DNA from 2 places in the Pseudovibrio sp. FO-BEG1 genome. Region 2 is predicted to be linked to the other one. Evidence: predicted binding sites of a transcription regulator. Region 2 holds the regulator's gene; the other holds the start of a gene.

Region 1 (10,135 bases), 2.7 Mb from region 2:
GCCGGATGCCCCAGGCACCGGAAGCCGTAAGCAAAAGTAACGCCCCGTCTTCAGCAGTTACCAGGTCCGGCGCATCAAATTTATCACTCAGCTTCATCTCGGGACCCTGCGCCCTATAATCCAAAAATCCTATTGATCCTATACAGGTTTCTGTAGTGTGTCGTCTAGTAATCCTCATTCAGCCACAAGTACAACGGATAAAATAATGTCTATTTCTAAGCCATATCTATTATTTCTTGGGGACGTAAAAGACGAGCTCGCAGCAAAAACTGCGCATGGCGTACTTGATTGGCGACCGGAGTGGTGTCTGGGTCAAATTACACTTCCCGGCTGCAAAGCCCACACCAGCCTTCCTGAAATGAGCCTGACCGAGGCGTCTGAAGCTGGCGCCAAAACCATGGTGATTGGCTGCGTGAATGCAGGCGGTGTTCTGCCTGACCATTGGATCGCCACCATCGTTGATGCGCTCAACAATGGCCTCGACATTGCAGCAGGTCTGCATATTCAGCTCAGCAGCATCCCGGCCATTGCCGAAGCCGCCGCAAAGAACAACCGCAAACTCCATGATCTGCGCTTCACCGACCTCACCTTCCCAACTGGCAAAGGCGAGAAGCGATCTGGCAAACGTCTGCTCACCGTTGGTACAGACTGTTCTGTTGGCAAAAAATACAGCGCAATCGCCCTGCAACGTGGCTTGGCAGAACGCAACGTCAGCTCAGACTTCTGCGCCACCGGCCAGACCGGCATCCTCATCGCCGAGCGCGGCATCGCCATCGACTCTGTTATTTCAGACTTCATCTCTGGCGCCGCGGAATACATCAGCCCAGCCACCAAAGACGACCACTGGGATGTGATCGAAGGTCAGGGCTCCCTGTTACATCCATCCTTTGCAGGCGTCTCTCTGGGTCTGCTCCACGGTTCTCAGCCAGATGCCTTTGTGGTTTGCCATGAGCCAACCCGCTCCACCATGCGCGGCGTCTCAACACCAATCCCATCCATTCAGGAAATCATCGACCTGAACGTACAGTTTGGCCGCCTGACAAACCCGGACATCCGCTGTGTCGGCCTTGCCATCAACACCATGATGCTTTCTGAGAATCATGCAAAAAACCTGATTGAAGAGCTGAGCGAAGAGCATAAACTGCCCGCAACTGATCCTGTCCGCTTCGGGACCGATCCAATCATTGATCATATTTGCGCGGAGTTTAAACTGGTTTGACCTGTCGCCTATCTATTGAAGCTGAAACATTCCCAATTGCGGGAAGCTTTACCATTGCCCGCGGTTCCCGAACCGAGGTGAACGTTGTCACCGCCAGCCTCACACAGGACGGCCTCACCGGCCGCGGCGAGTGCGTACCTTATCCGCGTTATGGCGAGAGCGTTGAAAGCGTCACCGCGCAGATCGAGGCCGCCCGCACTGCTATTGAAGCTGGCGTCTCCATCGAAGAGCTGCAAAACCTCATCCCGGCAGGTGCTGCCCGCAACGCAGTGGATTGCGCCCTCTGGGATCTGACGGCCAGACGCCAGAACACCACCGTGGCAGAACTGGTCGGCATCAAGTCACAGCGCATTCTGGAAACCGCCTACACCATCTCCGTTGGCACACCTGAGAAGATGGCAGAAGATGCAGCAAAAGCAGCCAGCCGTCCGCTCCTCAAGGTCAAGCTTGCTGGTGATGGGGATGTGGAACGCATCGCAGCCGTCAGACAGGCAGCACCAAACAGCAAGCTCATTGTCGACGCCAACGAAGGCTGGTCAGAAAGCAATCTGGAGGCCAACATCAAAGCCTGTCAGCAGGCAGGCGTTGGTCTGGTCGAGCAACCTCTACCTGCAGGCAATGACGCTATTCTGGCAGAGGTGGAGCACCTCATTCCAATCTGCGCAGATGAAAGCCTGCATACCTCAAAAGATCTGGAAAGCCTGCGTGATCGCTACTCTGCTATCAACATCAAGATCGATAAAACCGGCGGTCTGACAGAAGGCCTGAAACTGCTGCGCAAGGCAGAAGAGATGGACTACGTCATCATGGTTGGCTGCATGCTCGCCACGTCTCTGGCCATGGCCCCTGCCATGCTGCTGGCGCAAAACGCGGACTTTGTAGATCTGGATGGACCACTGCTGCTCGCAAAGGACCGCGACCATGCGATCCGCTTTGAGGGCAGCCTGATGCACCCTCCTTCCCCGCAGCTCTGGGGTTAAGATCAAGAAAAAGGCGGCTCTCTCAGAGGCCGCCTTTTTCTTTTTAAACGCGCTTAGTCACAAACATCAGCGTCACCACACCGGCCACACAGATACTCGCCATCAAATAGAAGGCGTAGGCCTGCTCAATCTCGTAGAGCCAACCACTGGCAATACCGCTCACGCCCATCACCACACCAAAGGCAGTCTGAGAAAGCCCCTGTGCAGTGCCAAGGCGTTTGCTGGAAACCAGCTTGGACGTGTAGGCAACTAGCCCCAGGAACACCATGCCGAAGCTACCAGCATGCAGCAGCTGCAACAGCACGGCAGACCAGGTTTCAGTGGCATACGGGAACAGCAGCCAGCGAATGATGCTCGCCACACCACCGGTCACCATCAGGCCCCACGCACCAAGGTGGCGCATGAAGAACGAGCCCCACACGAAAATACCGATCTCCGCCAGCGTACCAAGCGCCCACAAGCCACCAACCATGGCATCGCTGATGCCAACGGACAGCCAGAAGATACTGGCAAAGGCATAGAGCGCTGAGAAGCTGCCCAGCAACAGACCACCAGCCAGCACCACCAGCAGAAACTGCGGATCACGCAGCTCTTCCGCTTTCCAGATGCTCTCTTTGGTGGAGCTGCGGCTTTCAGAAGGCATGCCCGGCAGCAAAACAGATGTCAGCGCCAGCACGCCAAGGGCACCGACTGTCAGGAACAACAGCTCAGCAGGCTCACCAAAGGACAGATACCAACCACCAATCAGCGTAGCGACAACAAACGCAATGGAGCCCCACGACCGCATCGGCCCGTAATTGAGGTCAAGCGTGTGCACCGTTTCATATGCGTATGCATCCTGCAACGGCTGAATTGGCGTGTAAAAAATGGAAAGGAAAATCACGAGGCCGATGACCACCCAGTAGTCACTGGAGTAGATCATGACACAGAACGAGATCAGCGCAATCACACTGAATAGCGCCATGGAATGACGCCTGCGACCTGCCCGGTCAGAGATGCTTGTCATCACCGGAGTTGCAAAAATCCGGACGATGTTCGGCAAGGCAATCGCAAATGCGATCTGCACAGGAGTGAAGTTAATATCCTCGAGAAAAAGAGGAAAGTACGCAAGAAAGAATGCGTTCGCAAAATTGAACGCCGCAAACAGACCACTAACGCCTGTGGCGATCCAGAATAGATTATGGGCTTTCCCTAAAGGGGAACTGCTTCTGGGCATAGTCATTGGAAAACACTACAAATGGGGGTGGAGAGTACCCACAGATAAGGATGAGAAGGGATACTCCTATTACTTGTGCTAATAGGGACTATCCAAATCAATGTAAACCAATTATTAGCCGTAGGATCTGTTATATAAACTTGTAGTATATTCTTAGTTAGTTATGAAGGAGCCACTTATGGCTGGCAACAACCGAAAGGTCCTTTTGAGCCCCGAGGAATTTGATGCCATCAAAAGCGCACTCTCTGAGACAGAAAGAGGCCGCGCTTTCCTTCACGATCACCTCACCTTAAACAGATCAGTCGAGACAGCTGACCTTCTGGAAGCTGTGAGAAGACTTGAGAAAACACTGGTTGAGCGCGAACTTCCATCAGAGATGGAAAGCTATCGCCTACACACCTATGAAATGTATGAGGCGATCGAGCGGACCAAAGACGAGATCTCCAAGATCAAGCTTGAGAACGCCGACAACAACCGCTTTTCAGCAGCCTCGGACGAGCTGGATGCCATCGTCACATCTACCGAAAGTGCAACCCAGGTCATTCTGGAATCATCTGAAGCGATTCAGGATCTGGTGGACAAACTGCGTGCGTCCGGCGCTGAAGATGCACCATGCGATGCCATTGAAGAAATGGCCATGGAAATTCTCATGGCCTGTTCCTTCCAGGATCTCACCGGCCAGCGCATCAACAAAGTGGTCAAAGCCCTTCATTACCTTGAAGGCCGCATCAGCAAGATGATCCGCATCTGGGGTGTGGACCTGACGGATGAAGAGCGTCCGAACATCAATCTTGATGATCCGCATGATGAAGACGACCGTCACATCGACAAACGCCCGGATGCGCACCTTCTCAACGGTCCGCAGATGGATGGCGAAGGCGTGGATCAGGCAGACATCGATGCCATGTTCGACACAACACCGGCCTCCTCTGAAGAATCTCTCAATGAGAACGTCGTCCAGTTTGCTGCCGAGGCACGCGCAGAAGCCCCCTTTCAGGAAGCTAAAGCTGAGCTGGAAGAGGAAGCAGCTGAAGTTGTTGAGCTCGACGATATGGCAGACGAGCCGGAAGTGGTCGAAACTTCTGAAGTCGCGGTTCTTGATGATGAAGAAGACGATGATCTGATTGCGACTGAAAGCACTGTGCCAGCAAATGACACTGAGCCGCTGGCAGCAGAAGCAAAGATGGAAGAGGAAGAGAACCCGATTGAGATCGAGGGAGAATCTCCGCCTCTAACAGCACCGCGCAGCAGCAACTCAGACCCGCTGCACCACCTCTCAACAGGTGAGCGCCTCGCCCTGTTCTCCTGATCAGAAACGAGACACCAAAGTTTTTAAAAGCCGTTCGCGCCTCTATCCCGCGCAAACGGCTTTTTTCTTAGGCTGGAACAGTCTCAGCAGAATACTGCTTCAGGGCAGTCGCAAAGACAGCAGGATCCACATTACCGCCGGAAATGGTGATAACCGCAGTCTTCCCGGTAAGATCAATCTTCTTGGAAAGCACGGAGGCAAGCGCAACAGCCGCACCCGGCTCCACAACCAGCTTCAGCTCAAAATAAGCAAAGGCAACTGCATTCAGCGCCTCTTCATCGCTCACGCTCAAACCTTTGGCATGACGCCGGCTCAAAATGGAAAAGCCTTTATCACCCGGCGTTTCTGTTAGCACCGCATCACATACAGAACCACCCAGCGCCGGATTACTCACCCGTTCACCAGCCTCTAAAGAGCGTGCATAATCATCAAACCCGTCTGGCTCCGCTGTATAGATCTGGACCTCAGGCAGCTTTTCTTCCAATGCCAGCGCAATACCGCTGGTGAGGCCACCGCCACCTGTGCAGCTGATCACCAGATCAGGCGTCACACCCAGTAGTTCACACTGCTCGGCAATCTCAAGACCCGTGGTCCCCTGCCCGACAATCACGCCGCTGTCGTTGTAAGGATGGATGAACGTCGCACCACGCTCCTCGCAGATGCCTTTGGCAATCGCTTCACGATCTTCCGTTTCACGATCATAAAGCACCACCTCAGCCCCAAGCGCCTTGGTGCGCTGGATCTTCAGTTCCGGCGCATCTTTCGGCATCACGATAGTAGCCGGGAAACCCAGGATCTTGGCCGCAGCAGCCACACCTTGTGCATGGTTGCCAGAAGAACAGGCCACAACACCCGCAGGCCGCTTATCCTCCGGAATAAGAGAAAGGCGGTTGAACGCTCCACGAAACTTGAAGCTTCCGGTTCTTTGCAGGTTTTCCGCTTTGATGAAAACGCGGCCATTCACCCGCTCATCCAACACCGGAAAGTTCAAAAGCGGTGTCAGGCTGGCATAGCCCTGCAGCCTTGTCTTAGCTTTTTCAATTTCGGAAACGGTGAGTTCAACGGGACTGGAAACATCTAAAACCATAAGAACCTCGATAACTGCAATATGAGGCTATCTATAACACGCAAATTTAAGCAGGCTGGTCTTAATCTGAAACGCCCCCAAGGAGATCCACTCAACCATTCAGGTGATTTCCGACAGATCTTTGACCTGCACCAGCACCCTGCCAAAACCCTGCAGGCATCGCCGGATCATACGCATGCTCAGCATTTGCCAGAAACTGCTCTGCACTCGCCCGCCATGTAAACCGCAGGGCGACATCCCGGCAGTGATCACGGGAAATCTCCAGCGCTTCCAACGCTGCCGCCTGGAGGTCATTCTTCAGCACCCCGGCCCCGCTGTTCCCGATCACATCAATCGGCCCCATCACAGGAAACGCAGCAACAGGTGTCCCACAGGCAATCGCCTCCAGCAACACATTGCCAAACGTGTCCGTCAGGCTGGGGAACACAAACACATCCGCATTGGCGTAATACTCAACCAGCTCTTCCCCCTCAACAGGCCCTGTAAACAGCACCTCAGGATAAGCCAGCCTCAACTCCTCCAGCTGCGGCCCACCACCAACAACCACCTTGGTGCCCGGCAAAGCCAGTTGAAGAAACGCCTCAATATTCTTCTCAACCGCCACACGCCCCACATAGAGAAACCGTGGCCCCGGCAGATGATCCAGCAGAGCAGTCCGTAAAGGCCGGAACCGCTGATGATCCACCCCACGCGACCATCTCAGCAGCTTCTCAAACCCCCGCATCCGCAAGTCCGCTTCCAACGTCCCCGTCGCCACCATGCATCCCTGCCCACTGTTGTGGAACCGACGCAGCCAGGAATAGCTGAAGGACAGCGGCACCGGATAACGCGCCTGCAGATACTCCGGAAAACGGGTGTGATAGCTCGTGGTGAAAACCCGCCCATCCCGCTTCGCCACCTGCCGCGCCATCAATCCCAGTGGCCCTTCAGTCGCGATATGCAGATGATCGCAGTCATACTTCTCAATAAACCCACGAACGATATGAGGCAGCGTCAGGCTCAGCCGGATCTCACCGTAAGATGGCATCGGTACGCTATGAAACGACTGTGGCGTCAGAAACTCAACGCGAATACCCATACGGCGCAACTCAACAGCCAACCGCTCCAGCGTCCGCACAACACCGTTGATCTGAGGCTTCCACGCATCAGTGACAATCAGGATCGAGCTCATGCCGCCACCCGACTGCCGGAACTCTCCCTCGAAGGCTCAGTAGCAGCCCGCTTGCCATCCCCCCAACGGATCAACTCAAAGGTTCCGTCAAAGTTCTCGGCAACAGCGGTGCAGCTTTCCACCCAGTCACCCGTATTAATGTAATGAATGCCGTTGGTCTCATGGTCCGCCGCATGGTGAATGTGACCACAAATCACCCCATCCACTTTCTGCCGCTGCGCTTCAGAAACCAGCGTCTCCTCAAACTTACCGATGAAGTTGACCGCGTTCTTCACCTTCAGCTTTGCCCAGGCAGACAAGCTCCAATAGGTCAGCCCCAGCTTGCGACGACAATAGTTCAGCACCGTGTTCAGGTTCAGCGCCGTCACATAGGCCCAGTCTCCAAAGAAAGCCAGCCACTTGGCATGGCGCACCACCACGTCGAACTGATCACCGTGAATAACCAGATACGTCTTGCCGTTGGCTCCTTCATGGATGAACTGGTCCACCACCTCCACCCCGCCAAAGTGGATGCCAAAGAAATCCCGCAGGAACTCATCATGATTGCCGGGAATGTAGACAATGCGCGCACCCTTGCGCCCTTTGCGCAACAGCTTCTGCACCACATCATTGTGAAGTTGAGGCCAGTACCAAGACCGTTTCAGACGCCACCCGTCGATGATATCTCCAACAAGATAAACCGTGTCAGCATCGTTATGCTTTAAAAAGTCCAGCAGTAAATCTGCCTGACATCCGCGCGTACCCAGATGTACATCAGACAGAAACAAGCTTCTGTACTTTTTGCCAGTAGAATCCCCGGTCACCACAAAGCCTCCGGAATAAGAAAACCTTCTTTCCTTTAAATTGATTCACAAGAAACAAATATGACAGGATACATTTACTCGAACTTTGCAGTTTCTTGCTTGAACCTCAAGCAAGATTACTCCCCGTTTATTAGGGGAGAGAAAAGCAAGTCCATGCAATTCAAGTGATTATTCTATTCGCTTGCTAAGCTTGATGGTCACTGGCTCAAATCCCTCAGAGCCAGTAAGCTGCCTGCCAGAACGTATTGATTCAGTGGGATATTCATATGAACTTGGGAATTGAGGGGCGCAAAGCCATCGTCTGCGCATCCAGCCGTGGCCTGGGATTGGGAACAGCTAAAGCACTGGCAGAAGCCGGATGTGATCTGGTGATCAACGGACGCAACGAGCAGCTGCTCGATCAGATCGCCAAAGACCTGGCTGCAAAGCACTCCGTCTCTGTCACTCCAATCGCCGCTGACATCTCCTCTCCAGAAGGCCAGCAAGCCGTCCTCAACGCCTGCTCGAACCCGGATATCCTCGTCAACAACAACGGCGGCCCACCACGTCGTGATTTCAAAGAGCTCGATCGCCAATCCATTCAGGATGGTGTTATCCAGAACATGATCACCCCGATTGAGCTGATCAAAGCCGTCATTGATGGCATGGCAGAGCGCAAGTTTGGCCGTATCGTCAACATCACCTCCATGTCTGTGAAGATGCCAATCGAGGGACTGGACCTCTCAAGTGGTGCCCGCGCTGGCCTCACCGCGTTCCTCGCAGGCGTTTGCCGTCAATACGCACAGCACAACGTCACCATCAACAACGTCCTGCCCGGCAAGTTCGACACCGACCGCCTGAAAGGTGGCTTTGAACGTCAGGCAGAACAGACCGGAATTTCCATTGAAGAAGCAAAGCGCCTGTCTTCAGAAGAGATCCCAGCCAAGCGCCTCGGCAATCCTGAAGAGTTCGGCAAAGCCTGCGCCTTCATGTGTTCCGCCCATGCTGGTTACATCACCGGCCAGAACCTGCTGCTCGACGGCGGCCTCTACCCAAGCGCATTCTAAAACGAAACCGCCTCCCCAAAGCAACGCTCTGGGGAGGCGAACAAAACAGTTTCGAACAGTATCAGAATTTCAGACGAGCACCCAGACTAACAATATCCACGTTGGTGTCATTCACCGGCCCTTGAATGGTAATCCCTTCATAGAACGGATGATCCGGGTTGATGTTGATACTCTCGCTTTCCGGGAACAGGTGCGAGTAACCAATATCCACTTCCAGCCAGTCCTCATAGAAGTAACTCAGACCGGCACTGATCCAGAACCGGTTCGCATCCGGCAGACGCGGCGTCCGGTTGGCTTCATCAATCGGCGACCACTCGTAAGCCAATCCAAACCGACCCGTGAAGTTCTCCGTGAAGTCATACTCCGTACCAAGCGAGATGAAGTAACCGTCGTTGTATTGGAACGGCAGCTCAGAAACCACCTGATCCTGCAAATTGAACACCGGGAAGGTGCCAAACCGTGACCAATGCGTCCACTCAAACGTTCCCATCCCACGCCAGCGCTCATTCAGCTCTTGCTGGAAGGAAACCGTCACCGTCTCCGGCATAATGATGTTCGCACGAATTGGGGTTGGCGCATTACCTCCGACCACAAGCCGACCTTTGAGGTTGTGTTCAATGGGCGAGCGATAGCCAATACCAAGCTGTGTGCCTTCCCATGGCTTGAAAAGAGCCCCAACAGTTGCGCCAAATCCGAGGTTGTAGTCTTCACCCCGCAGTTCCGCTGTAGGGGAGTTTGCAGCGATTGGTGGAACACCCGTCGCTGACTTCAGCCTCACCTGCAAATATTGAAGCTGCCAACCAACCCCAACGGAGAACTTCTCGGTGAGCTCATAAGCTGCCATTGGTGTAATATTGACGGAAAGCACACGGGAGGACCGCGCATAGACCTGCCCCGCCCACTCAATTTGAGGTTTCGTTTCAAAGCCATAAGGTGCATTTGAACTGACACCGAGAGTGAGGCGCTCATCCACTTTCCAGGTACCATACCCCGCAGGCACCCAGGCATCTACACCAATATCACCTGAGGAGTAAGGAACCCCCGTCACTGGTGTTGGAACCGCATCAATAGTGGCTGTGTCCAGATCAATCGTGGCACGAGGGAACACAACAGTCTGGGAGGTTTCCACCTGAATGCCGTCATGTCCCGTCATCGTTGCTGGGTTCCAGTACATACTGGAAAGGCTTTTTGAGACTGTCGCATTTCCGGCAAAGGAAAGGCCTTGGAACCAGGCAGATTGCTCACGAACAGCAAAAGCACCGGCGAAGGCATCAGAGGCAATCAGCAGCGTGGAGAGACTGGCG
Region 2 (10,135 bases):
CTGTCCACACTTCCGGCATTTGTGCTCCTGATTGCATGGGCAGTTGTAGAGCCGGGCATGCTTGATACCCTGGTCATCAGCGCCAATGCCGAGGTGATCGAGGGACTGTCCAAACCAGAACTTCAAGCATTCCTGCGCGATGCCCGCGCCATCGCATTCGGCGGCATTGTTGCCTTCTCCGATGCTGGCAAGGAACAAGCAGCTGAGGTGTTTGCCTCGCTCGCTCAAACCTCCTTTGTCCTTAAATCAGTTCTCATGGTTGGCCTCGTGCTTGGCGGCTTGTGGTACGGCAACCGTGCCATTCGCCCAACAATGCGGGCTCGCCATTTTGTAGAGCGCACCGTCATGGGATTGCTGATCCTGTGTTCCGCTGTTGCGATCTTCACCACCATCGGCATCGTGCTCTCACTGATCTTCGAAAGCCTGATGTTCTTCCGCCAGATCCCAATTCTGGACTTCGTCTTTGGCACCCACTGGAGCCCGCAAAGCGCGTTTGAAGGTGCGGGCGCAGAACACGGCGAAGCAAACACTAAGATCTTCGGCGCAATCCCGCTTCTGGTCGGCACCATGCTGATCACCGCAATCGCGATCATCGTGGCCGCACCAATCGGGTTGCTCTCAGCGATCTATCTTTCTGACTACGCAAGCACACCAGTGCGCGCCATCGCAAAGCCGGTTCTGGAAATTCTGGCCGGTATCCCAACAGTGGTCTACGGCTTCTTTGCCGCGCTCACTGTGGCACCGTTTATCCGCGGCTGGGGTGAAAGCATCGGCCTGTCAGTCAGCTCAGAAAGCGCTTTGGCCGCGGGCCTCGTTATGGGCATCATGATCATCCCGTTCGTCTCCTCCCTGTCTGACGATGTGATCAACGCGGTGCCCCAGTCTCTGCGTGATGGCTCTGCTGGCCTTGGTGCCACCAAGTCCGAAACCATTCGCCGTGTGGTTCTGCCAGCAGCTCTGCCGGGCATCGTCTCGGCGCTGATCCTCGCCATCTCCCGCGCCATTGGCGAAACCATGATCGTGGTGATGGCAGCAGGCCTTGCCGCCAACATGACAGTGAACCCACTGGAAGCGGTAACAACCGTGACCGTGCAGATCGTCACCTTGCTGGTCGGTGACCAGGAGTTCGACAGCGCGAAAACACTCGCAGCATTTGCTCTCGGTCTTCTCCTCTTCTGCATCACACTTGCTCTGAACATCTTCGCTCTGCGCGTCGTGAAGAAATATAGGGAACAGTATGATTGATATCGCTCAGGACACTGCCGGTTCCGCAATTGGCGGACGTGTCAAAGGCATTCCTTCCGGCGTCCATACGACAGACGAAGCTCGCAAGCGCCTGAAAAAGCGCTACAGCATGGAAGCGCGCTTCAAGGCTTACGGCATCGGTGCCATTGCATTGGCCGCAACCTTTCTGGTTCTGCTGCTCTTCACAATTGTCGGCACTGGCCTGCCAGCTTTCACCTACAACTACGTGAGCGTGCCGCTGAACCTGAGTGCTGAAAAGGTTGATCCAGCCAATCCGGCAGGCGCCAGCTACAACAAGATCATCCGTGATGGTCTGAAGGCTGAACTGCCATTTGCATCCGACCGCAAAAACCGCCGCGTGCTGTACTCGTTGGTGTCCTCCGGCGCCAACGTCATCCTGCAAAAGCAGGTGGTCGCCGACACATCCATGCTGGGTGGAACCGGTCCAGTCGCCATCCCGCTTTCAGATTTCGCAGACCTTTATGTCAAAGGCCTGATCACGCAGAAAAACGAGATCACCACAACAAGTGCAGCCACCGTTTCCGGAACCGAAGGGCAGGTGACCATCACCGCCGAGAAGCCGGAGTTCGGTGCACTCATCGTTGCGCTCAAATCTTACTATGAGAATGAGATCACGCTGCTTTCTGACAAGATCGAAGCCCGTGGCCGTTCTGAAGTCAGCGTCAACACCAAGATCACAGGCCTCGAAACCCGTCTGAAAAGCGAAAAAGATCCGCTGGTCGTACAGCGCCTGACAGCTGAAGTTGAGAGCAACAGAGAGGCGCTTGAGAAAATCAAGGCCACTCTGGAAACCCGCAAGGCTGAACTGGCCGTTCTGCAGGGCCACCTCGCCAATGTTGAGAACGGTGGCACACTCAACAACAAGATGCCAAGCTTCTTTGTGAACGTGAATGGCGGCACCATCAAAGCGGAAAAGGTCACGCCAACCAGCGTCACCGGCACCGCCTTCATCCCGCTGAGCTCCGATGCAGCTGCCGCTGCTGGTCAGTGGGGCGTTGAAGAGCTGGAAACACCGGAAAGCTTCCGCAAGTTCTCTGACAAAGAAATCGCCTACACGGACTATCTGGTCTCCAAAGGTACCATCGAGAACCAGTGGAACTCCATCTTCTTCAAGTCCGGTGCAAGTCGTGAACCTGAAATGGCCGGTATCTGGGGCGCTGCTGTTGGTTCCTTCTGGACCATGCTCGTCACCTTGTCCCTGTCGTTCCCGATTGGCGTGGCTGCTGCGATTTATCTGGAAGAGTTCGCGCCTAAGAACCGCTGGACCCACCTGATTGAGGTGAACATCAACAACCTGGCAGCCGTGCCATCGATCGTCTTCGGTCTGCTTGGTCTGGCAGTGTTCCTCAACGTCTTCGGCTTGCCGCGATCCGCGCCGGTCGTCGGCGGTATGGTGCTGGCGCTCATGACCCTGCCAACCATCATCATCGCCTCCCGCGCAGCACTGCAGGCCGTGCCGCCAAGCATCCGTGAGGCTGCACTGGGTGTTGGAGCTTCCCGCTTGCAGGCCGTGTTCCACCATGTGCTGCCTCTGGCAATGCCAGGCATCTTGACCGGAACCATCATCGGCATGGCGCAGGCTTTGGGTGAAACCGCACCGCTTCTCATGATCGGCATGGTGGCCTTCATCGTCGACATCCCGGCAAACCCGGTTGATCCGTCGACTGTGCTGCCGGTTCAGATCTTCATGTGGGCAGACTTCCCCGAACCGGCCTTCCAGCAGAAAACCTCTGCCGCGATCATGGTGCTGCTCGGCTTCCTGATCTCGATGAATGCAATCGCAATCGTTCTTCGTAAACGTTTTGAGCGCCGCTGGTGATTTGAAAGGCAAGATCATGGCATTGGAAATGACCACAGACACCGAGAGTGCAATGGATACAACAATAAGCACCCCTCCAGCCGTATCAGCTGAAGGCGAAACGCTCAAAATGCGTGGCCGTGATGTAAAAGTGTTTTACGGTGACAAGCAGGCCCTGCATGGCGTGGATCTGGATGTGCGCAAAAATCAGGTGACCGCGCTGATCGGCCCATCCGGTTGCGGCAAGTCCACCTTCCTGCGCTGCCTCAACCGCATGAACGACACCATCGACATCTGCCGCGTGGAAGGTGACATCCTTCTCGACAACGATGATGTCTACGACCCACGCATTGATGTGGTGGAACTGCGGGCCCGTGTTGGCATGGTGTTCCAGAAGCCAAACCCGTTCCCGAAATCTATCTTCGAGAACGTGGCTTACGGCCCACGCATTCACGGTCTGGCGCAAAACAAGGCCGATCTGGAAGAGATCGTTGCCAGCTCCCTGCAGCGCGCCGGTCTGTTTGAGGAAGTGAAAGATCGTCTGGATGAGCCGGGAACCGGCCTCTCCGGTGGTCAGCAGCAGCGTCTGTGCATCGCGCGCGCAATCGCAGTGTCTCCGGAAGTGATCCTGATGGATGAGCCATGTTCTGCGCTTGACCCGATCGCCACCGCTAAAGTGGAAGAGCTGATCGATGAGTTGCGCCAGAACTACACCATCGTCATCGTAACCCACTCCATGCAGCAGGCGGCGCGTGTTTCGCAGCGCACTGCATTCTTCCACTTAGGGACACTGGTGGAAGAGGGGCTGACCAACGACATCTTCACCAACCCCAAAGACCAGCGCACGCAGGATTACATCACTGGCCGTTTCGGTTAAAAATAATAGGCAAGGAGGTCTAAGGAGATCATCCGATGAAAGATCATATCGTCTCGTCCTTCAATGAAGAACTGAAAGAGCTGGCCGGACGTGTCGTCGAAATGGGCGGCCTCGCAGAAACGCTGGTACATGATGCCGTCAGCGCACTGCTGAGACAGGATCGCGAGCTGGCAACCCGCACCATTGCGGCGGACAGACGCCTCGACAACATGCAGGCTGAGCTGGAAGAGCTGTGCATCTCCGTGATCGCACGCCGCCAGCCGATGGCAAGCGACCTGCGCGACATCATCGCCGCCATGCGCATCTCCAACGATCTGGAGCGCGTTGGCGACATGGCCAAGAACATTGCAAAGCGGACGCTCGCAATTGAGAGTGAGTTCAACAACAAGCAGCTTGCTGTCGGCGTGGAGCATATGTCCGATCTGGCGTTGGAACAGCTCAAAGCCGTTCTCGATGCCTATACTTCCGGCGATCTGGAAGTCGTTCAGCGCGTACATTTGCGCGATGATGAGGTAGATGCGCTGTACACCAGTCTGTTCCGTCAGCTGCTCACCTACATGATGGAAGATCCACGCTCCATCACCATGTGTGCCCACCTGCTGTTCTGTGCAAAGAACATCGAGCGCATCGGTGACCATGCGACCAACATTGCCGAGAACATCTACTACATGATCTCCGGAAATCAGCTTCCGGCTGATCGTCCAAAAACGGACGAACTGGCAGACAGCAGCGCTGTCTGAGACGTGCCGCTCTCCGGGAAGCTGCAAGCCCGGAAGGCGACCACGTTGAACAAGGTTTGGAGTGTCGGGTTCATTACGCGGCACTTCATGTGTCAAATCAGAGGGCGACTTCGTGTTTCTGATAAGAAAAGACGCAACTACAAAAGGTTAAAGTGGTTTACATGCACAGTGATGGCGGTAAACTGCTTTACAACAGAAGGTGCAAAGAGAGCACTAGGGTATGCCTAAGATACTGATTGTAGAAGACGAAGAACCTTTAAGCCTGCTGCTGAGATACAATCTCGAAGCGGAAGGCTACAATGTCGACGTATGCGCAAGAGGAGATGAGGCGGAACTCCTGCTGCAAGAAAGCCAGCCGGACCTGCTCTTGCTGGACTGGATGCTGCCCGGCCTCTCCGGTATCGAGCTTTGCCGCCGTCTGCGGGCACGTTCAGAAACCGAACGAATGCCAATCATCATGCTCACAGCGCGTGGTGAAGAGTCTGAACGCATCCGCGGTTTGGCAACCGGAGCCGATGATTACGTCGTCAAACCTTTCTCCATTCCGGAGCTTATGGCCCGCGTGCGAGCGATCTTCCGCCGTGCATTGCCGGAAGTTGTCTCCACCATGCTCAAGTCCGGTGATATTGAGCTGGACCGCGAAACCCACCGCGTCCGCAGAACTGGCCGCGAAATCCACCTCGGCCCAACCGAATTCCGCCTGCTGGAGTTCCTCATGAGCGCACCGGGCCGCGTCTACTCCCGCGAGCAACTGCTCGACGGCGTGTGGGGACATGATGTCTATGTGGATGAGCGCACCGTGGATGTCCATGTGGGCCGCCTGCGTAAAGCCATTAATAAAGGCCGCATGAAAGACCCAATCCGCACCGTCCGCGGCGCCGGATACGCGTTCAACGACCAGTTTGCTGTCGGGTAATCGATTTCTGCTATATGCGCATTGTGAAACTGCATCTCTGATCCGGAGATGCAGACTAAAAACAATGCGGAAAACAAATGAAAATCAAGACGGTTGATAGAGCAACCGCTCATATCTACGACAATCTCTGCCAGGCTTACGAGGCAGAGTTCTCGCCTCTCACACACAAACAGCCTGACGCCAACGGTCTGTTCGCTAAGGACACGCTGCTGGAAGGCAACATCATCGGCTATCTGGTGTACAGCGACGACCTCCCGGCAGGACTGGCCGCCATCAAACAGGATGAGCAGGAGGGGTTCGAAGTCTGTGAGTTCTACGTCGTCCCCTATTATCGCCGACACAAGCTGGGCTTGCAGTTTGCCGGCGCGCTGTTTGATCAGATGCCCGGCAACTGGCAGATCAAGCAGATTGAAGGCGCGGACCACGCCACCGCCTTCTGGCGCGCTGTGGTGAACGACTACACCTCAGGCCACTATCAGGAAGACAGCTACAACGACCCGTACTGGGGCAATGTCACCCGCCAGACTTTCAGCGCTCACAAACACTAGGTCACAGTCACAGGCGGATAGTCGTTACAAAACAGGCATCCAGACAGCAAAAAGCCGGGCACTGGACCCGGCTCATAGCGCTTGCTTTCAGTCTGTTTTAGCTGGCGCGGCGGTTGCGGCGGTCGCTGACTGGCTGATAGGCAATGCTGCGGTGATGCGCGCAATACGGTGTGCCTGCATCTGACTGACGACCGCAGAAGTAGAAGTCTTCAGAACCCGGATCGCCAATTGGCCACTTACAGGTGCGTTCGTTCAATGTCAGGATGGATGCGCGTTCGGAAACCGGAATAAAGATTTCTGCGACTGGGACGGGAGCGATTTCGGTCTCGATCGTTTCAATTGGCTCAACTTTAAGAGCGTTGGCGCCTGCCACTGTTGGCTGAACTTGTCGAGGAGTAGGAGAGGGAGCTGCTGCTGCGACCGCTTCGGTCACTGTCGGTTTAATTGGAGAAGCTGTTCTTGCCGCTGGGGCAGTTGCCTTTCTCGTCTTGGTTGCACCGCCCCCTGATTTAGCACGCCCTGAAAGCCCTAGCCGGTGAACCTTACCAATTACGGCATTTCGGGTCACATTGCCTAGTTCCCCAGCGATCTGGCTTGCGCTTAACCCGTCTGCCCAAAGCTTGGTTAGTAACTCTACACGTTCTGCTGTCCAGCTCATTAAAGGCCCCCGTCTTCCTTCAGTGGCGCGCAAAACAGTATTCGCTCAGCTCGGACGTATCCGAATTTGCCGCTAACCTGAGCGTGTGTGCTTGCAGCGTTCAGTAACTACGAGATGGTGTATAACTCTTATCGCACAGTACTATATCGGCGTTCCTACGAGCAATAACCTCAAAGAATTGAGGTGGGGAAGACTCTGGTTTTCCCCAGAATTGCCGTACTACTACTTACCTATAACAGCCTTCTTGTGGTGGGAGAAGATTATCAATCTAAAGAATAGGAGCTGTTTGTTAAACCAAGTTCCACCGCATTCTTTCCAACACAAAGTAAGAGCTGATAGCGTTACCCCGTTGATATTTAATACATATATTTACCACTGAAAAACAACTAGTAAAAAACACTAGTAAACTACAAATTGCAGTGCAGATGCACTCGCCGAATGACACCTTCATATGACGCGGTACACGCTAGAGGTGTATTGAATAAACCTTAAGAGATATGGAAAAAAACTGGCCAGTGAAGAGGGGATTAGACCTCTACTCCATCATTTAAAAATGCCACAATGTGCCTTTCCTCAGGTAGTAGACCAACCGGAATGCACCGATAGGAAGAACAAAAAGCCGGCTGCCCATTCCTGAACAGGAGTAAGGTATTGCTGGCAATACGTGTTATTGACTGCCCTGAGGGAACGCGGTTTATATGTCGCTTCCCTTACAACTGAACACCTTCGGGTGTTGAATGAAGCGCCAGATGGCGTTTTTTGTTTTTGTAGCAACCAAGATTTTTGAGCCCAGAGCTCAATCCATGAGGAGTGAGAAATGACGACTTCGTCGCTAATGCAGACTTATGCACGTTCAGACCTGGCGTTTGAGCGTGGGGAAGGTGTCTGGCTTTATGCGGCTGATGGTCGACGATACATGGATTGTGCCTCGGGTATCGCCGTCTCCGGCTTGGGTCATGCGCATCCGAAGCTCGTTGAGGCGCTCAAATCTCAGGCTGAAAAGCTGTGGCACGTCACCAACCTCTACACCATTCCAGAGGGTGAAAAGCTCGCAAAGCTGCTGACAGACAACACCTTTGCTGACGTTGTGTTCTTTACCAACTCCGGTACGGAAGCGACCGAAGGTGCCATGAAGGCAGCGCGTCGCTACCACTTTGCCAAGGGTAACCCGGAAAAGAACCGCATCATCACCTTTGAAAATGCGTTCCACGGCAGAACCATGGCAGCTCTGGCTGCTGGTGGTCAGCAAAAGTATCTGGAAGGCTTCGGTCCAGCACCAGAAGGTTTTGATCAGGTGCCGGCTGGCGATCTGGAAGCAGTCAAAAAGATTGTTGGCCCGGAAACAGCAGCCATCATGCTGGAGCCTGTTCAGGGCGAAGGCGGCATCCGCTCCATGGATCCGGCTTTCTTGAAAGGCCTGCGCGAGATCTGTGATGAAAACGACCTGCTGCTGATCTATGACGAGATCCAGACGGGTGTTGGTCGTACCGGCAAGCTCTTTGCCCACGAATGGGCTGGTGTTGCACCAGACCTGATGGCGATTGCAAAAGGCATCGGCGGTGGCTTCCCGATGGGGGCGTTCCTCGCAACCAATGAAGCGGCCAGCGGCATGGTGCCGGGCGTGCATGGCACCACTTTCGGCGGCAACCCGCTGGCAATGGCTGTCGGCACTGCTGTTATGGAAACCGTCCTGGAACCGGGCTTTCTGGAAGCCGTTCAGGAAAAAGGCCTGATGCTAAAGCAAAAGCTTGCCTGCATTGTAGACCAGCACGGCGACGTGTTTGAGCTGGTGCGCGGTGAAGGCCTGATGCTTGGCCTCAAATGTAAGGTGCCAAACACCCAGCTGCTGGTTCACATGCGTAATAATGGTCTGCTGCCGGTTGGTGCCGGAGACAACGTGCTCCGCATCATGCCGCCAATGACCATCACCGCTGAAGAAATTGACGTGCTCGCCCAGAAAATTGAAGCCGCTGCTGCGGACATGGAAAACGAGCTGAAAACTGCCGAGACTGCCAAATGACTACACTGACAAAACCACAGCACTTTCTCGATATCAGTGATTTTTCAAGTGACGAACTCCGTCACATCATGGATGTCTCCAAGCAGATCAAATCCACCCGCAATGGCGTTCATCGCGGGCAGGGGCCTCTGGCAGGCAAAGTGCTGGCCATGGTCTTCGAACAGCCATCCACCAGAACCCGTATCTCCTTTGATGTAGGCATGCGCGAGCTTGGCGGCGAAACCCTGATGCTGACCGGTGCAGAAATGCAGCTTGGCCGTGGCGAGTCCATTCCGGACACCGCCCGCGTCCTGTCCCGCTTCGTCGACATGATCATGATCCGCATGCTGGACCATGACGCGGTCAGAGAGCTGGCGGAATATGCGACCGTGCCTGTCATTAACGGTTTGACCAAGATTTCACATCCTTGCCAGATCATGGCAGACATCATGACCTTCGAAGAACACCGCGGAAGCATTAAGGGTAAAACCGTTTCCTGGGTGGGTGACAGCAACAACGTTCTTTACTCCTGGATCGAAGCGGCATCCAAATTTGACTTCAAAATTAACGTTGCCGCACCAAATGAACTGACAGTACCCCTTGAATGGATCGAAAAGGCCTATACATCCGGTGCTGAACTTTCAGTAACAGACGATCCGTTTGCTGCTGTTAAAAACAGTGATTGTGTTATCACCGACTGCTGGGTTTCCATGGGTGACAGCGATGCTGAAACCCGTCACAACATGCTGGCTGCCTATCAGGTGAACGAACGCCTGATGAGTGAAGCCAACGATTCAGCCCTGTTTATGCACTGCCTGCCTGCACATCGTGGGGAAGAAGTGACAAATGAGGTGATCGACGGCCCGCATTCTGTGGTATTCGACGAGGCAGAAAACCGACTCCACGCCCAAAAAGGCATTATGGCGTGGTGCATGGGTGCATCGCCTCAAGGATAAAGCATATCGCTGAAAAGTGGCTGCTGGTTTTCAGGTGACGATATGCGCAAGCATAGTGCATATCGCTGAAAAGTGGTTGTCCGGTCTTCAGTCGAAGATATGCGCAAGGATAAAAGAACAAGATGACAAATACACCTGCTCAACCGACCGCCGCCGGCGTTGACGCTGTCGTACCATTTGCTGTTGAAGCACTGGACGTTCGCGGTCGGGTTATCAATATGGGGCCGGTGCTGAACTCAATGCTGGCGCGGCACAAGTACCCTGCGCCGGTAAACAAGCTGCTGTCAGAGGCAATTGTCCTGACATCCATGCTTGGCAGTACCCTCAAGTTCGAAGGTCGCCTGACTCTGCAAGCCCAGACAGACGGTGCAGTCTCC

The links. The regulator PhoB, encoded in region 2, activates phosphate uptake and scavenging genes when phosphate is short. The targets are predictions, from matches to a motif close to TGTCATNNANCTGTCAT.
Region 1: PSE_RS20165 (UDP-2,3-diacylglucosamine diphosphatase) is a predicted target of PhoB. The motif match lies at 7,835-7,851, and genes of this name have one in related genera.

Annotation. Positions count from the first base shown of each region.
Region 1 covers NC_016642.1:4,472,642-4,482,776, forward strand. The annotation lists gene PSE_RS20130 (ABC transporter permease) at 1-97, opposite strand, end outside; gene dgcN (N-acetyltransferase DgcN) at 206-1,219, shown strand; gene dgcA (N-acetyl-D-Glu racemase DgcA) at 1,216-2,199, shown strand; gene PSE_RS20145 (MFS transporter) at 2,243-3,421, opposite strand; gene PSE_RS20150 (protein phosphatase CheZ) at 3,594-4,724, shown strand; gene PSE_RS20155 (threonine/serine dehydratase) at 4,792-5,811, opposite strand; gene PSE_RS20160 (glycosyltransferase family 1 protein) at 5,903-6,982, opposite strand; gene PSE_RS20165 (UDP-2,3-diacylglucosamine diphosphatase) at 6,979-7,785, opposite strand; gene PSE_RS20170 (SDR family oxidoreductase) at 8,052-8,831, shown strand; gene PSE_RS20175 (OmpP1/FadL family transporter) at 8,893-10,135, opposite strand, start outside.
Region 2 covers NC_016642.1:1,786,992-1,797,126, forward strand. The annotation lists gene pstC (phosphate ABC transporter permease subunit PstC) at 1-1,245, shown strand, start outside; gene pstA (phosphate ABC transporter permease PstA) at 1,238-3,085, shown strand; gene pstB (phosphate ABC transporter ATP-binding protein PstB) at 3,138-3,941, shown strand; gene phoU (phosphate signaling complex protein PhoU) at 3,977-4,681, shown strand; gene phoB (phosphate regulon transcriptional regulator PhoB) at 4,902-5,597, shown strand; gene PSE_RS08215 (GNAT family N-acetyltransferase) at 5,675-6,145, shown strand; gene PSE_RS08220 (GcrA family cell cycle regulator) at 6,243-6,803, opposite strand; gene PSE_RS08225 (aspartate aminotransferase family protein) at 7,621-8,823, shown strand; gene argF (ornithine carbamoyltransferase) at 8,820-9,758, shown strand; gene PSE_RS08235 (Hsp33 family molecular chaperone) at 9,881-10,135, shown strand, end outside.